One region of the Streptomyces sp. NPDC001750 genome, then DNA from elsewhere that is predicted to be linked to it. Evidence: riboswitches for the same ligand, from Rfam matches in the RefSeq annotation. Region 1 holds a riboswitch; each other region holds the start of a gene.
The links. A riboswitch is a leader RNA that binds a small molecule or an ion and turns the genes downstream of it on or off. The one in region 1 is predicted to bind cyclic di-AMP.
Positions count from the first base shown of each region.

Region 2: linked by a shared signal. The riboswitch ahead of ACFYY6_RS16535 (transglycosylase family protein) and the one ahead of ACFYY6_RS06445 (LysM peptidoglycan-binding domain-containing protein) in region 1 are both predicted to bind cyclic di-AMP.
Region 3: linked by a shared signal. The riboswitch ahead of ACFYY6_RS17450 (M23 family metallopeptidase) and the one ahead of ACFYY6_RS06445 (LysM peptidoglycan-binding domain-containing protein) in region 1 are both predicted to bind cyclic di-AMP.

Region 1 covers NZ_JBIAUE010000003.1:56,115-63,585, forward strand. The annotation lists gene ACFYY6_RS06430 (DMT family transporter) at 1-70, opposite strand, end outside; gene ACFYY6_RS06435 (APC family permease) at 316-1,713, opposite strand; gene ACFYY6_RS06440 (hypothetical protein) at 2,225-2,542, shown strand; gene ACFYY6_RS06445 (LysM peptidoglycan-binding domain-containing protein) at 2,694-3,446, opposite strand; cyclic di-AMP (ydaO/yuaA leader) riboswitch at 3,451-3,637, opposite strand; gene ACFYY6_RS06450 (hypothetical protein) at 4,245-4,562, opposite strand; gene ACFYY6_RS06455 (MIP/aquaporin family protein) at 4,894-5,739, shown strand; gene ACFYY6_RS06460 (M20/M25/M40 family metallo-hydrolase) at 5,978-7,471, opposite strand, start outside.
Region 2 covers NZ_JBIAUE010000009.1:90,334-97,804, reverse strand. The annotation lists gene ACFYY6_RS16550 (nucleoside triphosphate pyrophosphohydrolase) at 137-1,129, shown strand; gene ACFYY6_RS16545 (cytochrome P450) at 1,240-2,598, shown strand; gene ACFYY6_RS16540 (transglycosylase family protein) at 2,716-3,750, shown strand; cyclic di-AMP (ydaO/yuaA leader) riboswitch at 4,054-4,225, shown strand; gene ACFYY6_RS16535 (transglycosylase family protein) at 4,228-4,968, shown strand; gene eno (phosphopyruvate hydratase) at 5,302-6,582, shown strand; gene ACFYY6_RS16525 (septum formation initiator family protein) at 6,746-7,216, shown strand; gene ACFYY6_RS16520 (DUF501 domain-containing protein) at 7,405-7,471, shown strand, end outside.
Region 3 covers NZ_JBIAUE010000010.1:22,265-29,735, forward strand. The annotation lists gene trmB (tRNA (guanosine(46)-N7)-methyltransferase TrmB) at 1-225, shown strand, start outside; gene ACFYY6_RS17440 (PrsW family intramembrane metalloprotease) at 463-2,025, shown strand; gene ACFYY6_RS17445 (aldo/keto reductase) at 2,217-3,161, opposite strand; gene ACFYY6_RS17450 (M23 family metallopeptidase) at 3,291-4,313, opposite strand; cyclic di-AMP (ydaO/yuaA leader) riboswitch at 4,511-4,662, opposite strand; gene ACFYY6_RS17455 (PP2C family protein-serine/threonine phosphatase) at 5,045-6,220, opposite strand; tRNA gene ACFYY6_RS17460 (tRNA-Met) at 6,447-6,520, opposite strand; gene ACFYY6_RS17465 (SHOCT domain-containing protein) at 6,661-7,059, shown strand; tRNA gene ACFYY6_RS17470 (tRNA-Lys) at 7,271-7,343, opposite strand; gene ACFYY6_RS17475 (hypothetical protein) at 7,414-7,471, opposite strand, start outside.

The sequences.
Region 1 (7,471 bases):
GGGCGCCGGAGAGCAGCCAGGTGCCGGCCAGCAGCAGCACGAGGACGACCGGCACTGTGCGACCTTTCATGGACGGCTCATGGGCGGCGGGTCCAGGCACGAGCCGGGCACCGGGAAGCCCGGTCCGCGGCCCGTGTCCGGCCGCCCATCATGGTGCGCGGCACCCGGGGACGTCCACCGCTTCCGGACACGACGCGGCCGCCGCCGGGACATCCGTCCGGGCCGGCGGCCGCTTCCCGTCGCGCGCAGGTGCGGGCCGTCCGCGCCCTCCGGCCGGGCCGCTCGGGGATGTCCGGCCGTCGGGCGGCGGGCCGGTCAGACGTGGGCGTCCTCCGGGATGCTGACCAGCCAGCGGGTCTGCGCGCGGGGCCGCAGGTACAAGGCCCAGTAGAGGGTGGCGACCGCGACGATCCCGCCGGTCCACAGCAGGTACTCGGTCTCCTGCCGGGTCAGGATGTACGCGAGCACGACGATGAGCAGCACAGGGATCGCCGGCCACAGCGGCATGCGCCAGGCCTGGACATCGCGGTGCGCGCCGCGGCGGCAGAGCAGGGCGGCCACGGCGACCAGCAGGTACATGCCCGTGACGGAGACGCCGGTGACGCCGTACAGCGTGTCCAGGTTGACGAAGCAGAGTGCCGCGCCGGGGACGCCGACGAGCAGGGTCGCCACCCACGGGGAGCCGAACCGGCCGAGCCGGGACAGCGCGTTGTTGACCGGCTGGGGCCATGCCTTGTCCCGGGCGGACGCGAACAGGACCCGTGAGTTCTGGATGACCATCACGATGCCCGCGTTGATGATGGCGAGGGCCACGCAGAGGCTGACGAACGTGCCGACGGCCGAGTTGGACCAGGCGGCGACCATCGTGTTGAGGTCGCCCGAGGTGAGCGCCGCGAGGTCCGGGGCGCCGAGCGTGATGGCGATGACGGGGACGAGGATGACCGCCGAGGAGATGGCGAGGGTGGCGAGCACGGTGCGGGCCACGTTGCGGCGGGGGTTCTCCAGTTCCTCGGAGAGGTAGACGGCGGTGGAGAAGCCCTGCGTGATGAAGAGTGCGATCGCGAGCCCCGAGACCACCATCATCGCGGTGACCGTGGAGGTCGTGCCGTCCGACGAGGCGACCTGGCCGTGCACGAGGGCGGACGCCCCGCGCTCGGAGTGCGCGAATCCGAGTACGGCGACGACGGCCGCGGCGATCACCTCGAGGACGAGGAAGATCCCGGTGATCCAGGCGTTGGCCCGCAGGTCCAGCAGACCGGCGAGGGTGGCGAGCAGCATGACACCGGCGCCCGCGACGGGGGCCGGGATGTGCACGACGGGGGCGAGGTAGTCGGCCGTTCCCATGGCGATGACGGGAGGCACGATCATCACGACCAGCAGGGACAGCACGAAGACGAGCCAGCCGGCCAGCCGCCCCGCCATGGTCGACACCATCGCGTACTCGCCTCCCGCGCTCGGGATCAGGGTGCCCAGCTCCGAGTAGCAGAAGGCGACCGCGATGCAGAGCAGCGAGCCGATGGCGATGGTGAGGGCGGTGTACGTGCCGAGGCTGGAGAACAGGTCCGGTACGACCACGAAGAGGGTCGAGGCGGGCGTCACGCAGGACAGCGTCAGCAGTGTCCCGCCGACGACGCCGATGGAACGCTTGAGCTTCTGCGGGATGGGGCCGGTAGCCGGCGCGAGCGCCTGGGGAGCGCTGAGCGTTTCGGTCATCGTGCGTTTCCGATCAACAGGTGCGGTGTTTGAGAACGGGAGCGGTATCGCCTCCAGACGAGGACGTGATGAGTGGTTTCGTCGCTCCCAGCGCGACATGCAATCCCGACGAGTTCCGCAGGTCAAGAGCTGTTTACCTACGGAATTCGTTGTTTTGGAGCGAGGATCCGACGGTTCGGCGTAAGAAGTGCGTCAATTCTCGGGCGATTGGCGGGTACGGGAACCGCAGCCGGCCCGGAGGGAAAGTTTCGCCCGTTCCGCATTCCGGAACGGACTCCGGCACCCCGGGGCGCCTAAGGGCTGTCCCGTAATCCCTGGTGGATCAGCGCGCGGCGTCGGATGCGGTGCATCGTAAGGCGGAGGGACGTTCGCATACCGGATGTATGCGGATGTTCCGACAACGCAGCAAGGGGCCGTAGCTGTCGTCGCACCCGCCGGGGATTACGGGACAGTGCTGAGCGGCGCGCTCCCGCGGGTCGCGGATCCGCGTACCTGGTGTCAGCCTGGGTACATGGCTTGGGCGTCATGGACCACTCGTGGTGTGTTCTCGGGGCGTGGAGGCGTGCTCACGGACGAGGTCGGCGTCCTGACCGGGGACCTGACCGTTCACACGACCTGGGCCGACGACATGGCTCAGGTGACCGTGCAGTACACGGGTGCGATCGACTGGTTCACCATGTCGGGCAGCCCCGTGCCCTGCTGCTCCGAGGAGGACAGCAGGCGTCTTCACGACGCGGCGGTGCACTCCGTCCGGGAGGGCGCGGCGGCGACGGTTCCCAGACCGCCGCTGCGGCGGCCGCAACGGTCGGCGGACAGCGCCCTGGAGTGACCACGGGCGAAATGCGCCCCGCCGGCGGGCGGGGCGGGTAGCGACGGGGCCCCGGTACGACGCGACGGGATGCGCCCCTCGGGGAGCCGTGCGGCTTCCAGAGGGGCGCATCCCGTCGCGTCGTACCGGCACGGGGCCGGGCCGGCATGGGTCAGTAGGCGCCGAAGACGTTGTCGATGGAGCCGTACTTGTCGGCGGCGTAGTTGCACGCGGCCGTGATGTTGGCGACCGGGTCGTAGCTGTCGAACGGCGTGCCCGGCACGTGGTAGGCGCGGAACGTCGGGTCGATGACCTGGAGCAGGCCCTTGGACGGCGTTCCGGCGACGGCGTTCGAGTCCCAGTTGTTGATGGCCCTGGGGTTGCCGGAGGACTCACGCATGACGTTGCGGTGGATGCCGTCGTAGCTGCCGGGAATGCCGTGCCGGGCCATGATGGCCAGCGACTCCCTGATCCAGCCGTCCAGGTTGTCCGCGTAGGAGACCGGCGCGGCGGTGACGGTCGCGGACGAAGCGCCGGAGGCACCGGTGGCGGCCTCGGACTCGGCACCGACGGCCAGCTTCATCCCCGGGCGAATGAGGGAGGGATTGCTCCCGATGATCTCCCGGTTGCCCTCGTACAGCTTCTGCCAGCCGCCTGCGACGGCGTAGCTCTGCGCGATCTTGGAAAGGGTGTCCCCGGAGATCACGGAATGCGTGACGATCGCTGCCTTCTGCGGGGAAACACTTCCGGTGACGGCGGCCGGCACCGCGGCCTTTTCGGTGGTGGCGGCCTGGGCCGGGGCGGCCGAGGCGAAACCCGCTCCGATCAGCGGAAGCACCAGGGCGACTCCGCCCGTGGCCGCGGCGATGAGGCCACGGGTCCGGAGGGTGGACGAGCGGCGACGGTACGTACCCGTTGCGGTCATGGTGAATTCCTCTCCGTCGCCTGCGAGGTGAGCTGTCGGGTTCAGACTGGAGATGTCTGGCCGCACAGAATGCGACTTCACCCCGAGCCGTTCCGGATACCGGACCGGCGGCCTACCTGGTTCCCCCGCTCCTGCCGTGGACAAGTGGGTCGGGTTTCTCGGACGGCGGCAGGATTCGGCGTTCCGTCCGGATTGACGGTGACCGTAGGCGAGAAAAGCGGAGCGGAACAAGCCCGAATTTTTTGATCACAATTGATTCACATGATCAATTCATGGAATTCGCAGTAATCCACCTCACAGATCGAACTCGACTCGCCTTGCGCGACAAGGGGAGCCGAATCGCGGACCGACCCTCCGGCGGGTCTTTACGTGACTCACACCACGAAGCGACAAAAGGGACATTCCGCCCACCCCTCAAACGGCGCAACAATTACCGAAAGCGGCCTTACCGGCTAAATTTGCAACTCACTTCAAATGTGAGCAAAAGGGACATCTCTTCGTTCTGTCGGGTGAACGTCGGAACCAGTCACGTGCGTCTTCGGCACGGAACACCTGAACGCCCCCACAAGCCGGGCATGCGGACCCGGGCGTCGTCGCGTGGCCGGTCGGCCACACCGAGGAGGCCGACCGGGGCGCCGTCGCGGGCGACCAGCACGGCGGCGGTGCGGCCGTCCTCCTCCGGCCGTGCGGGCGGGTCCAGCCGGGGCTGTCGACGGCGAGGGCACGGCCGTCCACGGTGGCGGCGACGCGCCGGTGCCGGGCTCGGAGGGAAGTCCTTCACGGGCGGGCCGCACGAGGTCACGGGAGCGGCCCGCGACGACGACGGCCCACGTCGGGGATGCTCGCCGGGGCGCTCGGCCGCCGCGGCGAGGCCAGGGTCATGTCCCCGGCCCTCAGCCGCCCGGCGGGCACCACCTCCTCGGTGTCGCCCTCACCCGGCCGCGTCGCCGCCGCGGGCCCGAGATCGAACAGACCGCGCACCGACTCGGCAGTCCGCGCGGTGGCCAGTGCCTCCGGGGCGCCGGGCGTCACGAAGACGACGATCAGCGAGGCGCCGTCCAGCACCTGCCCGATCACCGCCGTCCCGAGAGCGGCGACCACCGTCGAGAGGTCCACGTCCAACGTCCGGTCCCCAGGGCCCTCTCCCTTCCCGCCCGGACTCCCAGCCGCCCGCGGCGTACGTCAGCGCATGGAGCGGACCCCGCGCCGGGCAGGTACGGGACCGCGCACATGGCGACCGCCTTGCAGGCCCTCGCCACCGTGGAACACCCGCGTCCCGGGCTGCGTGGCACCCCGGCACCGGGAGCCGTCCGGCCCGGCGGGACGGGCAGAGGACCGTCCTCACACCACCGCCGCAGCACCGCGTGCGGAAGCAGACCCGCACACCTACGCTCAGATCTGGATCAATGCCGCCAACCGCCGTGACCCGACAGGAAGCGAGATCTCCATGGAACGGCGCGGGTTGTCGGGACTCGGCGGGGAACTCGCGGCGGAATTCGCCGGAACGCTGATTCTCATTCTCTTCGGCTGTGGGGTGGTGGCCCAGGTCGCGGCCGGCGGCGCGCTCACCGACCCGCCGGGCGGACTCGGAAACCACGACAGCATCGCCTGGGCCTGGGGGCTCGGAGTCACCCTGGGCATCTATGTGGCGGGCCGACTGAGCGGTGCTCACCTCAATCCGGCCGTGACGCTCTCGCTCGCGGCGTTCAAGGATTTCCCCTGGAGGAAGGTCGCACCCTATTCCCTCGCACAACTGGCGGGCGCCTTCGTCGCCGCACTGGTGGTGCGCTGGAATTACACCGAGGCACTGGCGAGAGCGGATCCCGGACACACCATCAAAACACAAGGCGTCTTCTCGACCCTGCCCGCCAACGGCAATACCGCACTCCCCGTCACCGAATGGGGAGCGCTGCGGGACCAGATCATCGGAACCGCCATTCTGGTCCTGCTGATCTTCGCGGTCACGGATCTGCTCAACACGCCACCGGGCGCCAATCTCAGTCCGTTCATCGTGGGGCTCGTCGTGGTGGCCATCGGCATGGCATTCGGCACCAATGCCGGATACGCGATCAATCCAGCCCGCGACCTCGGGCCCAGACTGGCGAGTTTCCTGACGGGTTATGGGGAGGCGTGGCGGGACCAGTACGGGAACCTCTACTTCTGGGTGCCGATCGTGGGCCCGCTCGTGGGCGGCCCGGTCGGCGCCTTTCTCTACAAGTACCTCGTCGGCCGATTCATCCCCGCCGCGGAACCGGAGCCGGAGGGCAGCATCCCGACGCCGACGGAGAGATGACGGCGTCGGATTCTGGCAGGACGAGGGCGGGTTGCGGGAGCACTGGCGGGAGTCGAGGCGTTGGGAACCGCGGTGGGACGACGAACGGCGCTCCGAGCGGTACGAGGACTGGAAACGGGCGGTCGAACGCTCCCTCGACCGGGTCCGGGTGCCCTGCCCCGGCCCTCCCGCCGACAGCCGGTGCGGCGTACCGGACGTACGGGCGTGGCCGGGGACACGCCCGTACGGTGTGCTGGAGTCAGGTACCGGTGCGCAGTCCGGCGAGCAGGTGGTAGACGGTGTCGGTGCCCCGCCGCAGGGCCTCGACGCCGATGTGCTCGTCGGTTCCGTGCATGCGTTTGAGCATGTCCCGGTCCACCGTGAACGGATACATGCCGTAGACGGGGATGTTCTGCTCCCGGAACGGGACGGCGCTGGTGACCGCCTCGAACTGGCAGGCGGTGGCCCTCGTTCCGGGGTGCGTGCGGCGCACGGCCGCCTGCCAGGCGCGGAAGACGTCCGTGTCGTGCGTGGAGTCGGGCGTGGCGAGGTAGCCGCGCAGCCGGTCCAGTGCCTGCTGCTCGCTCTCGCCGGGGTTCCCCACGACGGTCAGTGTCGCCCGGTTGCCGATCAGGGAGCGCAGTTCGGCGACGATCCGGCCGGGGTCGTCGGCGCCGGGGAGGAAGGCGGCGCGGAACTCAGCGGTCGCCGTGCCGGGCACGATGCTCGGGTAGTAGCCGGACCGGGCCGCGGTGAAGGCGAGGGTGGTCCGCAGCATCGCGTTGTGCAGTTCCGGTGTCGCGCTGAGCCGGATCACCGCTTCACCGGCCCGGTCCCGCTCCTGTTCGCCGCGGGCGGCGAGCATCTGCCGGACGGCCTCGGCGAGTTGTCGGTCCGTGGTGGCCTCGGCGAGTTCGGCGAAGTAGCGCACGGACAGCGCGTTGGGGCGGATGTGGGCCCGCCAGTCCCCCAGTTGCTCCAGCACCTCCCCCAGCCGGATCACGGCCTGCCCGGTGAACGGCTTGGACGTGTGGGTGGCGTACGAGGAGGTCTCCAGCCGCAGCAACAGGGACCGTTTGTCGTTGCAGGTGAGGGAGGCGATCATGGGGGTGCTGCCGTCGCGCTGGTCGAGGACCCAGCCGCCCTCGGTGATGACCGCGCCCGCCTCGACCCTGCCGGGATGCTCGGTGAGGAACCAGCGCACCCCGTAGGGTCCTTGTTCCTCGTCGCAGTCGGACCAGAACACGATGTCGCGGTCGAAGGCCGCGCCCTCGCGGACGTGCCGCAGCAGGGCGGCGACGAAGGCAGCGTTGACGCCCTTCATGTCGAGCGCGCCGCGGCCGTACAGCTTGCCGTCCTTGATCTCGCCGGCGAACGGGTCCGTGGTCCAGGCGTCGCCGATGGCGGGCACGACGTCGGAGTGGCCGAGCAGGACCAGTGGCTTCTCCCGGGCCGTCCCGCTGCCGGGCACGCGTGCGAAGAAGTGAACGTTGCCGTCCTTGGGGGTGGGCACGATCTCGGTGGCGATCCCGGCGGCCCGGAAGATGTCCTGGAGCATCCGGGCGTACGGCTCGGTGAGCGCTCCGTCGCCGGGGTTGCTGGTGTCCTGACGGATCATGGCGACGGCGAGCTCCACGGGGTCGGTGGGGTCGCCGTCGAAGACCGCCGCGCCCGTGGTGCGCACGGCGGCCGAGGCGCGGGGCGCGGCGGCGGTGGCCGCGCCCAGGCCCAGCAGCGTCCCCGCGACGGCCGT
Region 2 (7,471 bases), on a different contig from region 1:
TACGCGAACGGTGTGCACGACGGTGCCCGGGGCCCACCAGGGAGGGGGCCGGTCGAGGAGGGATCCGGCCGGAGAGGGAATCGACCCGGTGGCGGACCCGACCGGTGGCGGATTCGACCGGAGGTAGATTCGAACGGTGAACGCTGAAGCCCCCGGCCGCGCCGAAGCCCCCGGCCGTATCGTCCTGCTCACCGCCAGCCACCGCGTGGCGCCCGGACTCCTGTCCTGGCCCGCCTGGCAGGCGTTGCGCGCCGCCGACCGGGTGCTCTGCGCCGAGCCGGACAACCCGCAGCTGCCGTATCTGCGCGAGGCGGACGTCACCGTCGAGCACACCGTGCCCACCGCGCACGAGCTCGTCGACGCCTGCGCGGGTGGCCGGACCGTCGTCGTCCTCACCGGCGGCGAGGGGAACCAGCCGCTGACCGACGGGCTCGCGCGGCTCGCCGGTTCGGGGCGGGTGAGCATGCCGGACCTGGAGCTGCTGCCCGGCTCCTACGATCTGCCCGGCGCGCGGCTCCTCGACCTGGTCCAGATCATGGACCGGATCCGCAACGAATGCCCGTGGACGTCGCAGAAGACCCACAAGGGGCTCGCCAAGTACGCCATCGAGGAGGCGTACGAACTCGTCGAGGCGATCGAGGACGGCGACCGCGACGAACTGCGCGAGGAACTGGGGGACGTACTTCTCCAGGTCGTCTTCCACGCACGGATCGCCGAGGAGGGCGGTCCCGGGGAGGGGGAGGAGCCCTTCTCCGTCGACGACGTGGCCGCGACCATCGTCGAGAAGCTCATCCACCGCCACCCGCACGTCTTCGGTGACGAGACCGCCGAGACCCCCGAGGACGTGCACGCGCACTGGCTGCGGACCAAGGCCGTCGAGAAGCGGCGCGAGTCCGTCACCGACGGGGTGCCGCTCGGCCAGCCCGGGCTGGCGCTGGTGGCGAAGCTGGCCTCCCGGGTCCGTACCGCCGGCCTCGACGTGCCGCTGCCCACGGGCCGGGGCATCGGCTACGAACTCCTCGATCTCGCCGTGCGCGCCGAAAAGGACGGCGTGGACCCCGAGGCGGCGCTGAGGGCCGCGGGCCGTGCCTACCGGGACGCCATCCGGGCGGCCGAGGGCAACGCCTGACCCCGCTGGACGTCGGCGGGCGCCTCCGGGGCGCCGGGGTCGCCCCCGAAGGACGGGGATAACGTCAAAGGGTGAACCACAGCCCCGCCGACCGACCCGCCGATCAGACCGTGGGCCGCCCCGCCGACCACGTCGCGGAGGACCTCGCCGACCGCCCTGCGGAGAACCCCGTCGACCAGGCCGCGGCGGCCCCGGCCACCTGCCCCGCGGGCGCTCCCGAACTCTTCACGTGGGAGTTCGCCACCGACCCGTACCCCGCCTACGCCTGGCTGCGCGAGCACAGCCCCGTGCACCGCACCTCGCTGCCCAGCGGCGTCGAGGCGTGGCTGGTGACCCGGTACGCGGACGCCCGGCAGGCGCTCGCCGACGCGCGGCTCTCCAAGAACCCGGCACACCACGCCGAGCCCGCGCACGCCAAGGGGAAGACCGGCATCCCCGGCGAGCGCAAGGCGGAGCTGATGACGCATCTGCTGAACATCGACCCGCCCGACCACACCCGGCTGCGCCGTCTGGTCTCCAAGGCGTTCACCCCACGCCGGGTCGCCGCGTTCGCGCCGCGCGTGCAGGAGCTGACGGACGGGCTCATCGACCGCTTCGCCGCCGAGGGCCGGGCGGACCTCATCCACGACTTCGCCTTCCCGCTCCCCATCTACGCGATCTGCGACCTGCTCGGCGTCCCGCGCGAGGACCAGGACGACTTCCGGGACTGGGCGGGCATGATGATCCGGCACGGCGGCGGCCCGCGTGGCGGCGTCGCCCGGTCGGTGAAGAAGATGCGCGGCTATCTCGCCGAGCTCATCCACCGCAAGCGGGAGAACCCCGGGGACGACCTGATCTCCGGGCTGATCCGGGCCGGCGACCACGGCGAGCACCTCACCGAGAACGAGGCCGCGGCCATGGCCTTCATCCTGCTCTTCGCCGGTTTCGAGACGACCGTCAACCTGATCGGGAACGGGATGTACGCGCTGCTGCGCAATCCCGCCCAGCGCGAACGGCTGCAACGCTCCCTGGACGCGGGGGAGAGCGGACTGCTGGAGACCGGGATCGAGGAACTGCTGCGGTACGACGGCCCGGTGGAGCTGGCGACCTGGCGGTTCGCCACCGAGCCGCTGACGCTCGGCGGCCGGGACATCGCGGTCGGCGACCCCGTCCTGGTCGTGCTCGCCGCCGCCGACCGCGACCCGACGCGCTTCGAGGACCCCGACACGCTCGACCTCGCCCGACGTGACAATCAGCACCTCGGATACGGGCACGGCATCCACTACTGCCTCGGCGCGCCGCTCGCCCGACTGGAGGGACAGACCGCGCTCGCCACCCTGCTCAGGCGCCTTCCCGACCTGCGGCTCGCGGTGGAACCCGCCGATCTGCGGTGGCGCGGCGGGCTCATCATGCGCGGACTGCGCACGCTTCCCGTGGAGTTCGGGCCCCGGCCCGTCCGACTGGTTTCTGACGGGACGTCACATCTGTGATGTTCGCGTGATCGGCGCTGCATCGACTTGTGACACGCGTTCGAGTCCGGTTAGGTTCACCGTTCGGCCCCACCGGGTCGCTCGACCGAACTCGTCCGTCACACGGAAGGCAACCTCATGGGCTCCGCGAACGGCAGACACCGTCGCCCTCGTCAGGCACCCGCCATCGTCGTCGCGGCGGGCGTGACCGGATCCGCCATCGCCATCCCGCTGCTCGGCGCGGGCGCCGCGCAGGCGGCCGACTCCGGGACCTGGGACCGGGTCGCCGAGTGCGAGAGCGGCGGCTCCTGGAGCGCCGATTTCGGCAACGGCTCCTACGGCGGCCTTCAGCTCACCCCGGAGGTCTGGAAGGCGTACGGCGGTGAGGCGTACGCCCCGCGCGCCGACCTCGCCAGCCGCGCCCAGCAGATCGCGGTGGCCGAGGAGATCCTGGGCGACCGGGGTCCGCAGGCGTGGCCGAGCTGTGCGCCCCTCTCCGGCCTCGCGACGGGTGGGGGGCTGCCGGGGGTCGATCCGGGGGAGACCTCCTCCGGGAAGCCCGCGGGCGGCACCGGGGCGGAGGAGGGCGCGAAGAAGACGGGCGGCGCCGGGGCGGAGGAGGGCGCGAAGCCGGCTGACAAGTCGTCGCAGTCCCCGTCCGGCGAGGACGTCACGCCTTCGGGCCGTGCCGGGAAGCCGGATGCCGGGACCGGGACCGGGCCCGGGTCCGAGGTCACGCCCTCGCCCACCGGGTCCGCCACTTCATCCGCCGATACGCACCGTTCGCCCGAATCGGTAGATATGGGTGATTCGAACGCTTCTGTCGCTCCGTCAGGGTCGCCCGGCTCGGAAGGATCCGGGGCGTCGGGCGGTGTGGGCGGCAAGCATCGCGGCGCGCCGGCCGCCGAGGAGGGGTGGGGCGCCGACGGGGATGCCGGCCGCGAGTCGGGCCGTCACGCCTCGCGCGACGGCGGCGGGCGCGACGCGGCCTCCCCGGTCGCCGACGACACGTACACCGTCCGTCCTGGTGACAATCTCTGGGCGATCGCCGACGAGCAGAACGTCCCCGGTGGCTGGTCCGCGCTCTATGAGGCCAACAAGGAGGTCGTGGGCTCCGATCCGGACCTCATCCTTCCTGGCCAGAGCCTTGAGGTCGACGCGGAGGCCCGTTGAGGCCGGAGCCGGTGACCGGCTGACGGAGCCTCAAGAACCGGGACGCCTTCGGAGGCCCGTGTCCACTCCCATGCGAGTGAGACATGGGTCTCTTTGCGTCAATTGGCGTGTTGGGCCTGGAGGTCCCGTCCATATCGCGCCCCACCTGCGAAAACGACGGTTCCTCAGATGCAAGTAAGGGATGATTGCCCGATGTGTCCGTCTTTGAATGTGGGGCTTATATGTGTTTACGGTCGTAACCGCTCGCACCGCGGGCCCCGTCGACCGTCACGCCGAATCCTGCCGTCGGTCGGAGGGAACAGACGCGTTCAAGCGCCGTAGGCAGGAGCGGGGGACCCAGGTAGGCGCCGGCCCCGATCGTCGCGAGACGCATCAGGACCGGCTTGGGGTGAAGTCGCGTGCTAGGACGTGCGACCGGGCAACTCACTCGGCCCGAACCCGACAGCTCACCTCGTAGGCGTCGGTGAGGAGACCTCCATGCTGTTTTCCGGCAAGGGCAAGCACCGCCGCCCGTCCAAGGCCGTCCGCGTCGCCACGCTCGCCGGAGTCGCCGGCTCCGCCGTCGCCGTCCCGCTGATGGGCGCGACCGGCGCTTCCGCCGCCTCCGTCGCCACCTGGGACGCCGTCGCCCAGTGCGAGTCCGGTGGCAACTGGTCCATCAACACCGGCAACGGCTACTACGGCGGTCTGCAGTTCTCGCAGTCCAGCTGGGCCGCCGCCGGCGGTCTGAAGTACGCGCCGCGCGCCGACCTGGCCACCAAGGCCCAGCAGATCGCCACCGCCGAGCGGCTCCTCGACATGCAGGGTCCGGGTGCCTGGGGCTGCGCCTCCGCCGGCAACCTGCGCAACGACGGTGTCGACCCGGGCGTCGATACCTCCTCGAAGAGCTCCGGCACCGCTCAGAAGCAGAGCACCCAGGCGGCCCCCGAGCAGCAGGCCCAGCCGAAGCAGACCGAGCGCGCCGAGGTCCCCGCCTCCCGCTCCGACCGTCCCGCCGCCCCGCGGACCGAGTCGAAGAAGACCGTCACCACCCCGACCGGCAAGAAGGTCAAGAAGGGTGACGGCGAGTACAAGGTCGTCTCCGGTGACTCCCTCAGCAAGATCGCCGCCGCCCACGGCGTCGAAGGCGGCTGGCAGCGGCTGTTCGAGCTGAACAAGGGCATCGTCGAGAACGCCGACCTGATCTACCCGGGTCAGCAGCTGCACCTGACGAAGTAGTCCGGTCCCTCTCCTCTCCGGATGCCCGGCCCGGCGCGCTCCCCCGCGCGCCGGGCCGGGGCGTCTGCTCGGAGCGCGCGCCGCGCGCCGACGCGGCACCGCGCGTCCCGCACCCGGGCGTGCGCCGCTCGTGTGCGGCGCAGTTCGTTCAACTGTTGTAGTTACTGATCCGTAATATTCTGGCCATTTGCCCGGGATCGTGCACTCCCGGGTCCTTTTTCGTCCCAGGGGGCGGGCGGTCGTCGGGCTGAACGGGCGGGGCCGGTTAGGCTCTTGTCGCAAGGCCAAAGTGACCCTGCAGAACCAGTGTCATATCCCAGAAGGAGATGCCTCGTGCCGTCCATCGACGTCGTCGTAGCCCGGGAAATCCTCGACTCCCGGGGGAACCCCACGGTCGAGGTCGAGGTCGGCCTCGACGACGGCAGCACGGGTCGTGCTGCCGTGCCGTCCGGCGCCTCCACCGGTGCCTTCGAGGCCATTGAGCTTCGCGACGGCGACCCCAACCGCTACCAGGGCAAGGGTGTCGAGAAGGCCGTGCTCGCCGTCATCGAGCAGATCGGCCCGGAGCTCGTCGGCTACGACGCGACCGAGCAGCGGCTGATCGACCAGGCGATGTTCGACCTGGACGCCACCGAGAACAAGGGCTCGCTCGGAGCCAACGCCATCCTGGGTGTCTCACTGGCCGTCGCGCACGCCGCCTCCGAGGCGTCGGACCTGCCGCTGTTCCGCTACCTCGGCGGTCCGAACGCGCACCTGCTGCCCGTCCCGATGATGAACATCCTCAACGGTGGGTCGCACGCCGACTCCAACGTGGACATCCAGGAGTTCATGATCGCCCCGATCGGCGCCGAGTCCTTCTCCGAGGCCCTGCGCTGGGGCGCCGAGATCTACCACACGCTGAAGAAGGTCCTGAAGGGCAAGGGCCTGTCGACCGGCCTCGGCGACGAGGGCGGCTTCGCGCCGAACCTGGAGTCGAACCGCGCCGCCCTCGACCTCATCATCGAGGCCATCAAGGAAGCCGGCTACGTCCCGGGCAAGGACATCGCGCTCGCGCTCGACGTCGCCGCGTCCGAGTTCTACAAGGACGGCACGTACGAGTTCGAGGGCAAGTCCCGCTCGGCCGCCGAGATGACCGAGTACTACGAGGAGCTCGTCTCCGCGTACCCGCTGGTCTCCATCGAGGACCCGCTGTACGAGGACGACTGGGCCGGCTGGAAGATCATCACCGACAAGCTCGGCAGCAAGGTGCAGATCGTCGGTGACGACCTGTTCGTCACCAACCCGGAGCGCCTGGCCCGGGGCATCGAGGAGGGCACCGCCAACGCGCTGCTCGTCAAGGTCAACCAGATCGGTTCGCTGACCGAGACCCTGGACGCCGTCGAGCTCGCCCAGCGCAACGGCTTCAAGTGCATGATGTCGCACCGTTCCGGCGAGACCGAGGACGTCACCATCGCCGACCTCGCCGTCGCGGTGAACTGCGGTCAGATCAAGACCGGCGCCCCGGCCCGCTCGGACCGCGTCGCCAAGTACAACCAGCTGCTGCGCATCGAGGAGATCCTCGACGACGCCGCGGTGTACGCCGGCCGCTCGGCGTTCCCCCGTTTCAAGGGCTGAGCCCCCGAGGACGTCGTGGGGGCCGGTCCCCGCGGACCGGGCCTTCGGGCTCCCACGGCCGATCCCGGCCCGCAGGGGCCCGAAGGCCCGGGCCTCCGTCCGTCCCCGCACACGGTCCCGTACCGTGTGCGGGGACGGACGTGTGTGAAGGGGAGGCGGAGACATGGCCGCGAAGGACCGGGACCGGTTCTCCACCGCGACCCGGCTGCGACTGCTGGGCGAGCAGACCGCGGCCCGTGTCTACCGGTCGCAGACCCGTCGCCAGGACCGCCGCTCCCGGCTCACCGGCCGGGCCGCCTTTCTGGCCCTCGTCGTCTGTTCCCTCGTGGTCGCGCTCGCGTACCCGATACGGCAGTACGTTTCGCAGCGGGACGAGATCGCCGACCAGGAGCGGCTGGCGCGGGAGGCCCGGGCCCGTACCGAGGAGCTGCGCGACGAGAAGGCGCGGCTCCAGGACGACGCGTACGTCAGGCAGCTGGCCCGCAAGCATCTGCACTATCTTCTTCCCGGGGAGACGGGCTACACGGTGATCGACCCGGACGCGGCCAAGGAACGCGACGGTGAGACGGACGGGTCCGGCCGGCCGTGGCACGCGAACCTCTGGGACGGGGTCGACAGCGCCGATCGCGGCTGACCGCGTCCATCCGCCCGTCCCAGGGAAGGCCAGCCCCTCGGACTTCCAGCCCCGCAGACGCCCAGACCCCCGGACGCCCAGCCCCCGGACGCTCAGACCCCCGGACTTCCGGTTCCTCGAATCCCCGGCCCCCGGCCCCGGATGCCCGGCCCCCTCCGAACCGTCAGAACCCCAGAACCTAGGCAGGCATGGAAACCCCCCCTCCGCAGACCGAGCCCACCGAGCCCACCGAGGCGGACATCGCCGCGTTCCAGC
Region 3 (7,471 bases), on a different contig from region 1:
GTGGCCCAGCGGCTGAAGCCGGGCGCCCTGGTCCACTGCGCGACCGACTGGGAGCCGTACGCGGAGCAGATGCTGGAGGTGCTGACCGCGCACCCCCTCTTCGAGAACACTCTGCCGGAGGGCGGCTACGCGCCACGGCCTGCGTTCCGGCCACTGACCCGGTTCGAGGGCCAGGGACTCGACAAGGGCCACGTCGTCCACGACCTGCTCTTCACCCGCCGCTGATCCGTCGCCGAACCCGCCCGGAGCCCGTCACCGAACCTGCCCGGAGCCCGTCACCGAGCCCGTCGCCGAGCCCGCCGGAGAACCCGTCGCAGACGGCGCCTCCCCGGCGACTGCCGACGTCCGGCGACCGGCCGCCACCGGCCATTCCCCGTGGCCGGTGTCGGTGCCGCTCGTTAGGGTCGTGGGGTGGTATACGAAGGGTCTGTCCAGCAGCGGCAGCCGCATCCGGCCGTTCCGGTGCTCGAGGAGCAGCGGGTCGGCGAGATCCTGGCCGCCGTGCCGGAGCGACGGCACTGGCGGTACCGGCCGCGCCGCGTCGGCATGGTGTGGCGCAGCAGGACGTTCCGCGTCGCGGCCGTGTGCACGGTGCTCGCGGTGTGCGCTCTGGCGATCCTGGCCCTGGTCCGCGACCAGACGGGCACCGAGGGCTTCCTCGTGGGTCTCGGCCTCGCGGTGCTGCCCGTGCCGCTCCTGATGGCGGCGTTCCGCTGGCTGGACCGGGTCGACCCCGCGCCCTGGCGGAACCTGTTGTTCGCCCTGGCCTGGGGCGCTTTCGCGGCCGCCCTGATCGCGATCCTCGCGAACTCGTTCGCGACCCGTTGGATAGCCACGACCACCGCCGACCCGGCGAACGCGGACAACCTCGGTGCGACGGTCATAGCGCCGGTCGTCGAGGAGAGCGCCAAGGCCGCCGCGATCCTGCTGGTCTTCCTGTTCCGAAGACGCGAGTTCAGCGGAATCGTCGACGGCGTCGTGATCGCCGGTTTCACCGCGAGCGGTTTCGCGTTCACCGAGAACATCCTCTATCTGGGCAACGCCTTCGGGGAGGACCAGCAGGCCGGGGCCTCGGGCGTCGCCTCGATGACCGCCGCGACGTTCTTCGTACGGGCGGTGATGTCCCCGTTCGCGCACCCGCTCTTCACGATCCTGACGGGGACGGGCTTCGGTCTCGCCGCCGCCAGTGCCCGCAACCGGCGGCTGCGCCGCATCGCGCTGCCGCTGCTGGGGCTCGTCCTCGCCATGGGCATGCACGCGTTGTGGAACGGATCGGCCTCCTTCTTCGGGCCGCTCGCCTTCTACGCCGTGTACGCGGTGTTCATGGTTCCGCTCTTCGGCGTGCTGACCTGGCTGGTGATCTGGGCACGCCGACGCGAGCTGCGCGCACTCGCCGCAGAACTGCCCGGCTACGCGGCGGCCGGCTGGCTGACCCCCGCCGAACCGCTCGCCCTCGCCTCCATGCGGGCCCGCGGCCTGGCCCGCGACGCGGCCCGCCGACACCATTCCTTCGACGCCGGGGCCAGCTGGGGCAACCCGTACGGCCCAGGCCACGCACCGGGCCATGCACCGGGCACCGGAGCGGTCCATGGTCCGGGCCACGGAGCGGTGGCCCCGGTCGGCGCACCGGCCCAGGCCCTGCCCCCGGCACAGGCACAGGGCCGGGCACCCCGCAAGGAGCGCCGCAAGGCGCGGGCCCGGGGCAAGGCCGCCGCCCGTACCGTCGCCGAGTACGAGTCGTTCGCGATGTCGCTGGCCTCGCTCCGCCGCCAGGCCCGCCTCGGGACGGCGGGCCCCGACTTCGCGGCACGTGAACTGGAGCTGTTGCACCACCTCTGGCAGCGCAGGGACGTGGCCGCTCCCGCCCTCGCCTACGCCGCGCAGGCGGCGGGCCTCCTGCGCCCCTACCCCTACCCGTTCCCGCCCGCCCCGGCCGCGTACTGGCCGACGTCGGCCCCGGCCGCGTTCCCGCCGCCGCACCAGGCGTACGGCGGCTACAACCCGTATCAGCTGCCGCCCCGGTAGCTCCGGGCGCCACGGACGCGCGAACGCCCCGGGAGCGCGATGCTTCCGGGGCGTTCGTGGAGACGCTCAGTTCGGCGGAGCGACCGGAGCGCGGCCGGACCCGAGCACGATCCGCCGCCGGTGACGGAACAGTCCGCCACCCGGTCCGCCGGTCGGCCTGCCGCGGCTGCCGTGCCCGCCGGTGGCGCCCGTCAGGCGGAAGCCTCGGTGAGGTCGGCCAGCTCCCCCTCGGTCAGCCGGAGGTCGGCGACGGCCGTCAGGGCGGGCAACTGCTCGACCGTACGGGCCGAGGCGATCGGCGCGACGACGGTCGGCCGGGACGCGAGCCAGGCCAGCGCCACGGTCGCGATCTGTGCGTCATGGGCCTGGGCGACCCGGTCCAGGGCGGCGAGGACGTTCTGCCCGCGCTCCGACTCCAGGTACTTCCCCGCGCTCTGCGCACGCGCGCTCTCCACCGGGGCGCCCGGGCGGTACTTGCCCGTGAGGAATCCGGAGGCCAGGGCGAAGTACGGGACGGCGGCGAGCCCGGCCCGCGCGGCCGTGTCCTGGAGTGCGCCCTCGTAGGTGTCGCGGGAGACGAGGTTGTAGTGCGGCTGCAGGGCGACGTAACGGGCCAGCCCCTCGCGCTCGGAGAAGTCCAGGGACGCCCGGAGCCGCTCGGGGCTGATGTTGGACGCGGCGATCTCGCGCACCTTGCCGGCCTTCACCAGCTCGTCGAGGGTGGTGATGATCTCCTCGACCGGCACGGTCTCGTCGTCGAAGTGCGTGTAGTAGAGGTCGATGTGGTCCCTGCCGAGCCTGCGCAGCGACTCTTCCGCCGCCGCCTTGATGGTGGCGGCGGAGAGACCCTTGTACGAGGGGTGGGCACCGACCTTGGTGGCGACGACGACGTCGGACCGGCCGGGCCGGGACGCGAGCCACTTGCCGATGACGGTCTCCGACTCGCCGCCCTCGTTCCCCGGCACCCAGGCGGAGTAGGCGTCGGCGGTGTCGACGAAGTTGCCACCCGCCTCCGTGTAGGCGTCCAGCACGGCGAACGACTGCGCCTCGTCGGCCGTCCAGCCGAAGACATTGCCGCCGAGGGCGAGTGGGAACACCTGAAGATCGGAAGAGCCGAGTTGGCGAAGGGAAGTCATGAATCGATCAACGTGTTCCCGCCAAAACGGTATTCCGCGCATCCGCCGTTCGGCGGAGGGCTGTTCGGTGTGGTCCGCGCCGTCCGCCCGTGCATCGTTGTACGCGCGTGCATCGCCGACGCGGGTGCCTCAGATGTTGAGGCCCTTGCTCCGCAGCCAGCCCATCGGATCCACGCCCGTGCCGTCGGCGGTGTGGATCTCCAGGTGGAGGTGGGGACCCGTCACGTTGCCGGTCGCGCCGACCCGGCCGATGGTGTCCCCGGTGGAGACCTTCTGGCCGACCCCGACGCCGATCGAGGACTGGTGGCAGTACCAGATCTCCGTGCCGTCCTCCAGCTCCAGCACCGTGCGGTAGCCGTACGAGCCGGACCAGCCCGCCGACTTGATGGTGCCGCCGTGAACGGCCTTGACGGGGGTGCCCGTCGGCGCCGCGAAGTCGAGGCCGGTGTGGTGACCGGAGGACCACATCGTGCCGGCCTGGCCGTACGTCGAGGTGATCGTGTACGAGGTGGTCGGGACGGCGTAGCTGGCGGCGAGCTTGGCGAGCCGCAGGGCCTCGGCCTTCTTCTTCGCCTCCTCCTCCGCCTTCTTCTTCTCGGCGGCGGCCTTGGCCTCGGCGGCGTCCTGCTGCTTCTTGGCCTCGGCCGCGGCCTTCTCCGCCGCGGCCTTCTCCTGGGCCTCCCTGGCCTCCGCGTCGGCGGCGGCCTGCTGCTGCTCGGCCTGCTGGAGGATGCGGGCACGCAGCGCCTCGCCCGCGTCGGTCGTGCCCTGCTCGGCCTCGGCGGTGGTGATGCCCGCGGTGGTGAGCGGGGCGGTGGCGGGCGCGGCCCCGTCGTCCTCGGACTTGTCGGAGAGGAGGGCGCCCACGCCGGGAAGCGACTTGGCGTCGGGCAGGTTGTCCGCGATGGAGTCGGGAAGGGAGATGGACACCGGCGGCTTGCCCTGCGCGGTGGCCATGCCGCCCGCGCCGACCGCCGCGATGACGCCGACCCCGAGCACTGCGGAACTGCGGGCGAGTCCGTTGCGCTGCTTGGCGACCCGGTGCTTGCCGCGTACGGGGCGGACGGTCTCCTCGGTGGGGTTCCACTCGCCCCAGCCGCGCTCGTCGTCGACACCGAAGTCGGCGCCGGGCAGGGTCGCGGTGGCGGCCATCTCCGATCCGATTCCGTGGTCCATGCGATCCGCGGTGCCGGACACCGTCGTCATCCCGGCCGTTCCGTAGTCGGAGCCGTAGCCGGGGCCCGCACCGTAACCGGGGCCGAAGTCGGTGCCGAACTCGGAACCGTACGCGGAATCGAGCCGAGCGGGGGCCTCGGGGGCAGGCTTGTTGGACGCCACGGGGGCGCACTCCTTTCCTTCCTTCTCGCCTACCGGGTTAGCTGACGGGTTCGGAGCAGGAAGGTCTCCTACGGACACCGCGTCTCTCACGAGACCCGGATGTCCGATTCACCCCAGGGTGGTGGTTCCCCGGTTCCCTTTCGGGATTCGGCGCTCGCGCACGGTGCCGCCTCTGACGACGGCTGGGACGACCGCGCTGCGTTATCGAACGTTAATAGACACCGGGCCCTGATTCCAAGCCGTCCCCACTGATCGTTCACGTCTTTGGCCTGGACTTTACTGGACATCTCGGGGCGTATTTAGACGACTTGATCGGGTCTCAGTCAATACCTCGTCACTGACGTTGCGTCAAATGTTATGCGGAGCGGCGTCTTTCGATTACGTACGGTGGCACCGCGGTCCGCTCGGCCGCACCCGGCCGCCCGGACGGACGTCCGCGGCCTCACGGGCGCACCCGACCGAACCCCTCACGGCCTTCTTGCACACGCCCGGCGCCCGGACGCCCCGGCCCCTCTTGCACAGGCCCAGCCGCCCCGGACCGTCCGTCATGCCGGGTCCGGCCCCACGATCCGGACGGTCCTGCGCCGCTCCGGCTGCCCCTCCGCGGGGCGCACGACCGCGAGCAGGGCCATGTCATCGGTCGACTCGCCCCCCGTGTGCAGCCGTACGTCGTCGGTCAGCGCGGACAGCAGCTCCTCCGGCCCGGGAAAGATCCGCCCGCACAGCCGGGCCGCCGGATCGTAGAAGTCCCCCTGGGCGTTCCGCGCCTCGGAGAGGCCGTCCGTGTAGAGGAGCAGTGTCGCCCCCGGCCGCAGATCCCACTCGTCCGTCCGGTCGGGCCACACGCCCAGGTCCATCCCGAGCGGCAACGCGGGCATCGAGGGCGCCAGCACGTCCAGCGCCCCGTCCGGATACAGCAGGATCGGCTCGGGGTGGCCGCGGTTGACGATCCGGACCCGGGACAGGCCGGCCGGGATCTCGGCCAGCACGGCGGTGGTGAAGCCCTCGACGACATCGGGCCCGCCCCGGCGCGCCCTCCTCTCCCGCACCAGCGCCCGCTCCAGCCGACGCGCCACGCCCTCCAGCGAGCGCTCCTGTTCGGCCGCCTCCCGGAACGCCCCGATGACCACGGCGACCGTCTCCACGGCGTCGAGGCCCTTCCCCCGCACGTCACCGACCACCAGCCGCACCCCATACGGGGTGTCCGTCACCGCGAACAGGTCACCGCCGACGAACTCGTCGGCCTGCGCGGCCTCGTACCGCGCCGCCACATGGAGCCCACCGATCCGGTCGGACGGCTTCGGCAGCACCGCCCGCATGGCCCGCTCCGCGATGACCCGCGCGGAGGCCAGCTGCTCGTTGCTCCGCTGCACGACTCGGTTGATCACCACCGCGAGCACCGAGACGGTCGCCAGCGTGAGCAGCTCGATCAGCGGCACGGCCGCCGGCAGCGAGTCGGTGGCCAGCCGGAGCGCGACGACGGCCAGCATCGAGGCGATGCCGGTGCGCACGGTGTTGGACAACGAGAAGAACGGCGCGGCGATCAGCGGCGCCGCGACGAACAGCGGGATGGCGGTGAAGACCGGCGGGGTGAACAGGTCGAACAGCAGCCCGCCGACGATCATCAGGGTCGGCAGCATGCGCACGAACCGACGGGCACCGGCGCCGCCGGCAACCCCTCCGGCATGCCTGCCCCCGGCATGCCCGCCGCGCCGCTTCAGCCGCTTCCACACCTGTGGTCTCCTGCCCGGTACACGCACGGCTGCGGACGGTACCGCGCCCCGCCCCCAGGCTCACCGGAGCTCAGCCGCGCGGCGACTCCGCATCGCCCAACAGAGGTACGCGCGTGGCACACCTCACACGCCGCCCACTCACCTCGCGCCATCCAGCGGCGGCACGAAAAACCCCGGGCCCGGCACGCTGTACGCGCCGGGCCCGGGTCTTCAGTAGCGGGGACAGGATTTGAACCTGCGACCTCTGGGTTATGAGCCCAGCGAGCTACCGAGCTGCTCCACCCCGCGTCGGTGAACACAACTCTACGCCATGTCCGGCCGTGCTCGTGACCACCCGGAGGCGACGAGCGGAATCGAATGTGTGGTGATATGACTGTTTTACCCATCAATGGGTCGATGCGACGGGACAGCGGCGACCGGGAGCGACCGTGGACAACTACCCCTTGCTCAATCTCTTCTGGACCATGCTCTGGTTCTTCCTCTGGATCATGTGGCTCTTCCTGCTGTTCAAGGTCATCACGGACATCTTCCGCAGCGACGACCTGGGCGGCTGGGGCAAGGCCGGCTGGCTGATCGTGGCGCTGGTGCTGCCGTACATCGGCGTGCTGCTGTACGTGATCGTGCGTGGCAGGTCCATGGGCGGACGGGACATCGAGGCGGTACGGGAACGCGAGGCCGCCTTCAAGGCGTACGTACGCGAAGCCGCCGGGGGCGAGCCGAAGCACGGCAGCCATGTGGACGACCTGGCGAGACTCGCCGAACTGAGGGACCGGAACGCCCTTACGGAGGAGGAGTACCAGCAGGCGAAGACGAAACTCCTGGCCTGAGCCGAGGTGCCCCTGAACCGAGGCACCCACCCCGAACCGGGCCACCGCGGAATCGTGAGCCGAGAAGACGGAGAACCCGGAAGGTTGGGAGAACCCGGGAAGTTCGGAGACCGGGACGCCCACCGGACCGCGAGGCCGCGGCCCGGTGGGCGGGAGGTCCGGAAACGGCTTCAGCCCCGACCGGATGCACTCCGGACCGGGGCTGAGAGGGTAGGCCGTGTGGGACTCGAACCCACAACCAACGGATTAAAAGTCCGCTGCTCTGCCAATTGAGCTAACGGCCCTCGCCGAACCACCCCTGAGCATAGCCCGCCGCGGCCCGGCCGCCGATCGGGTATCGGCAGCCGGGCCCCGTCATGGCGGGATCGCCCCCGTCGTGGCGGGATCGAGGGGGCGGGACCGGGACGGGAAG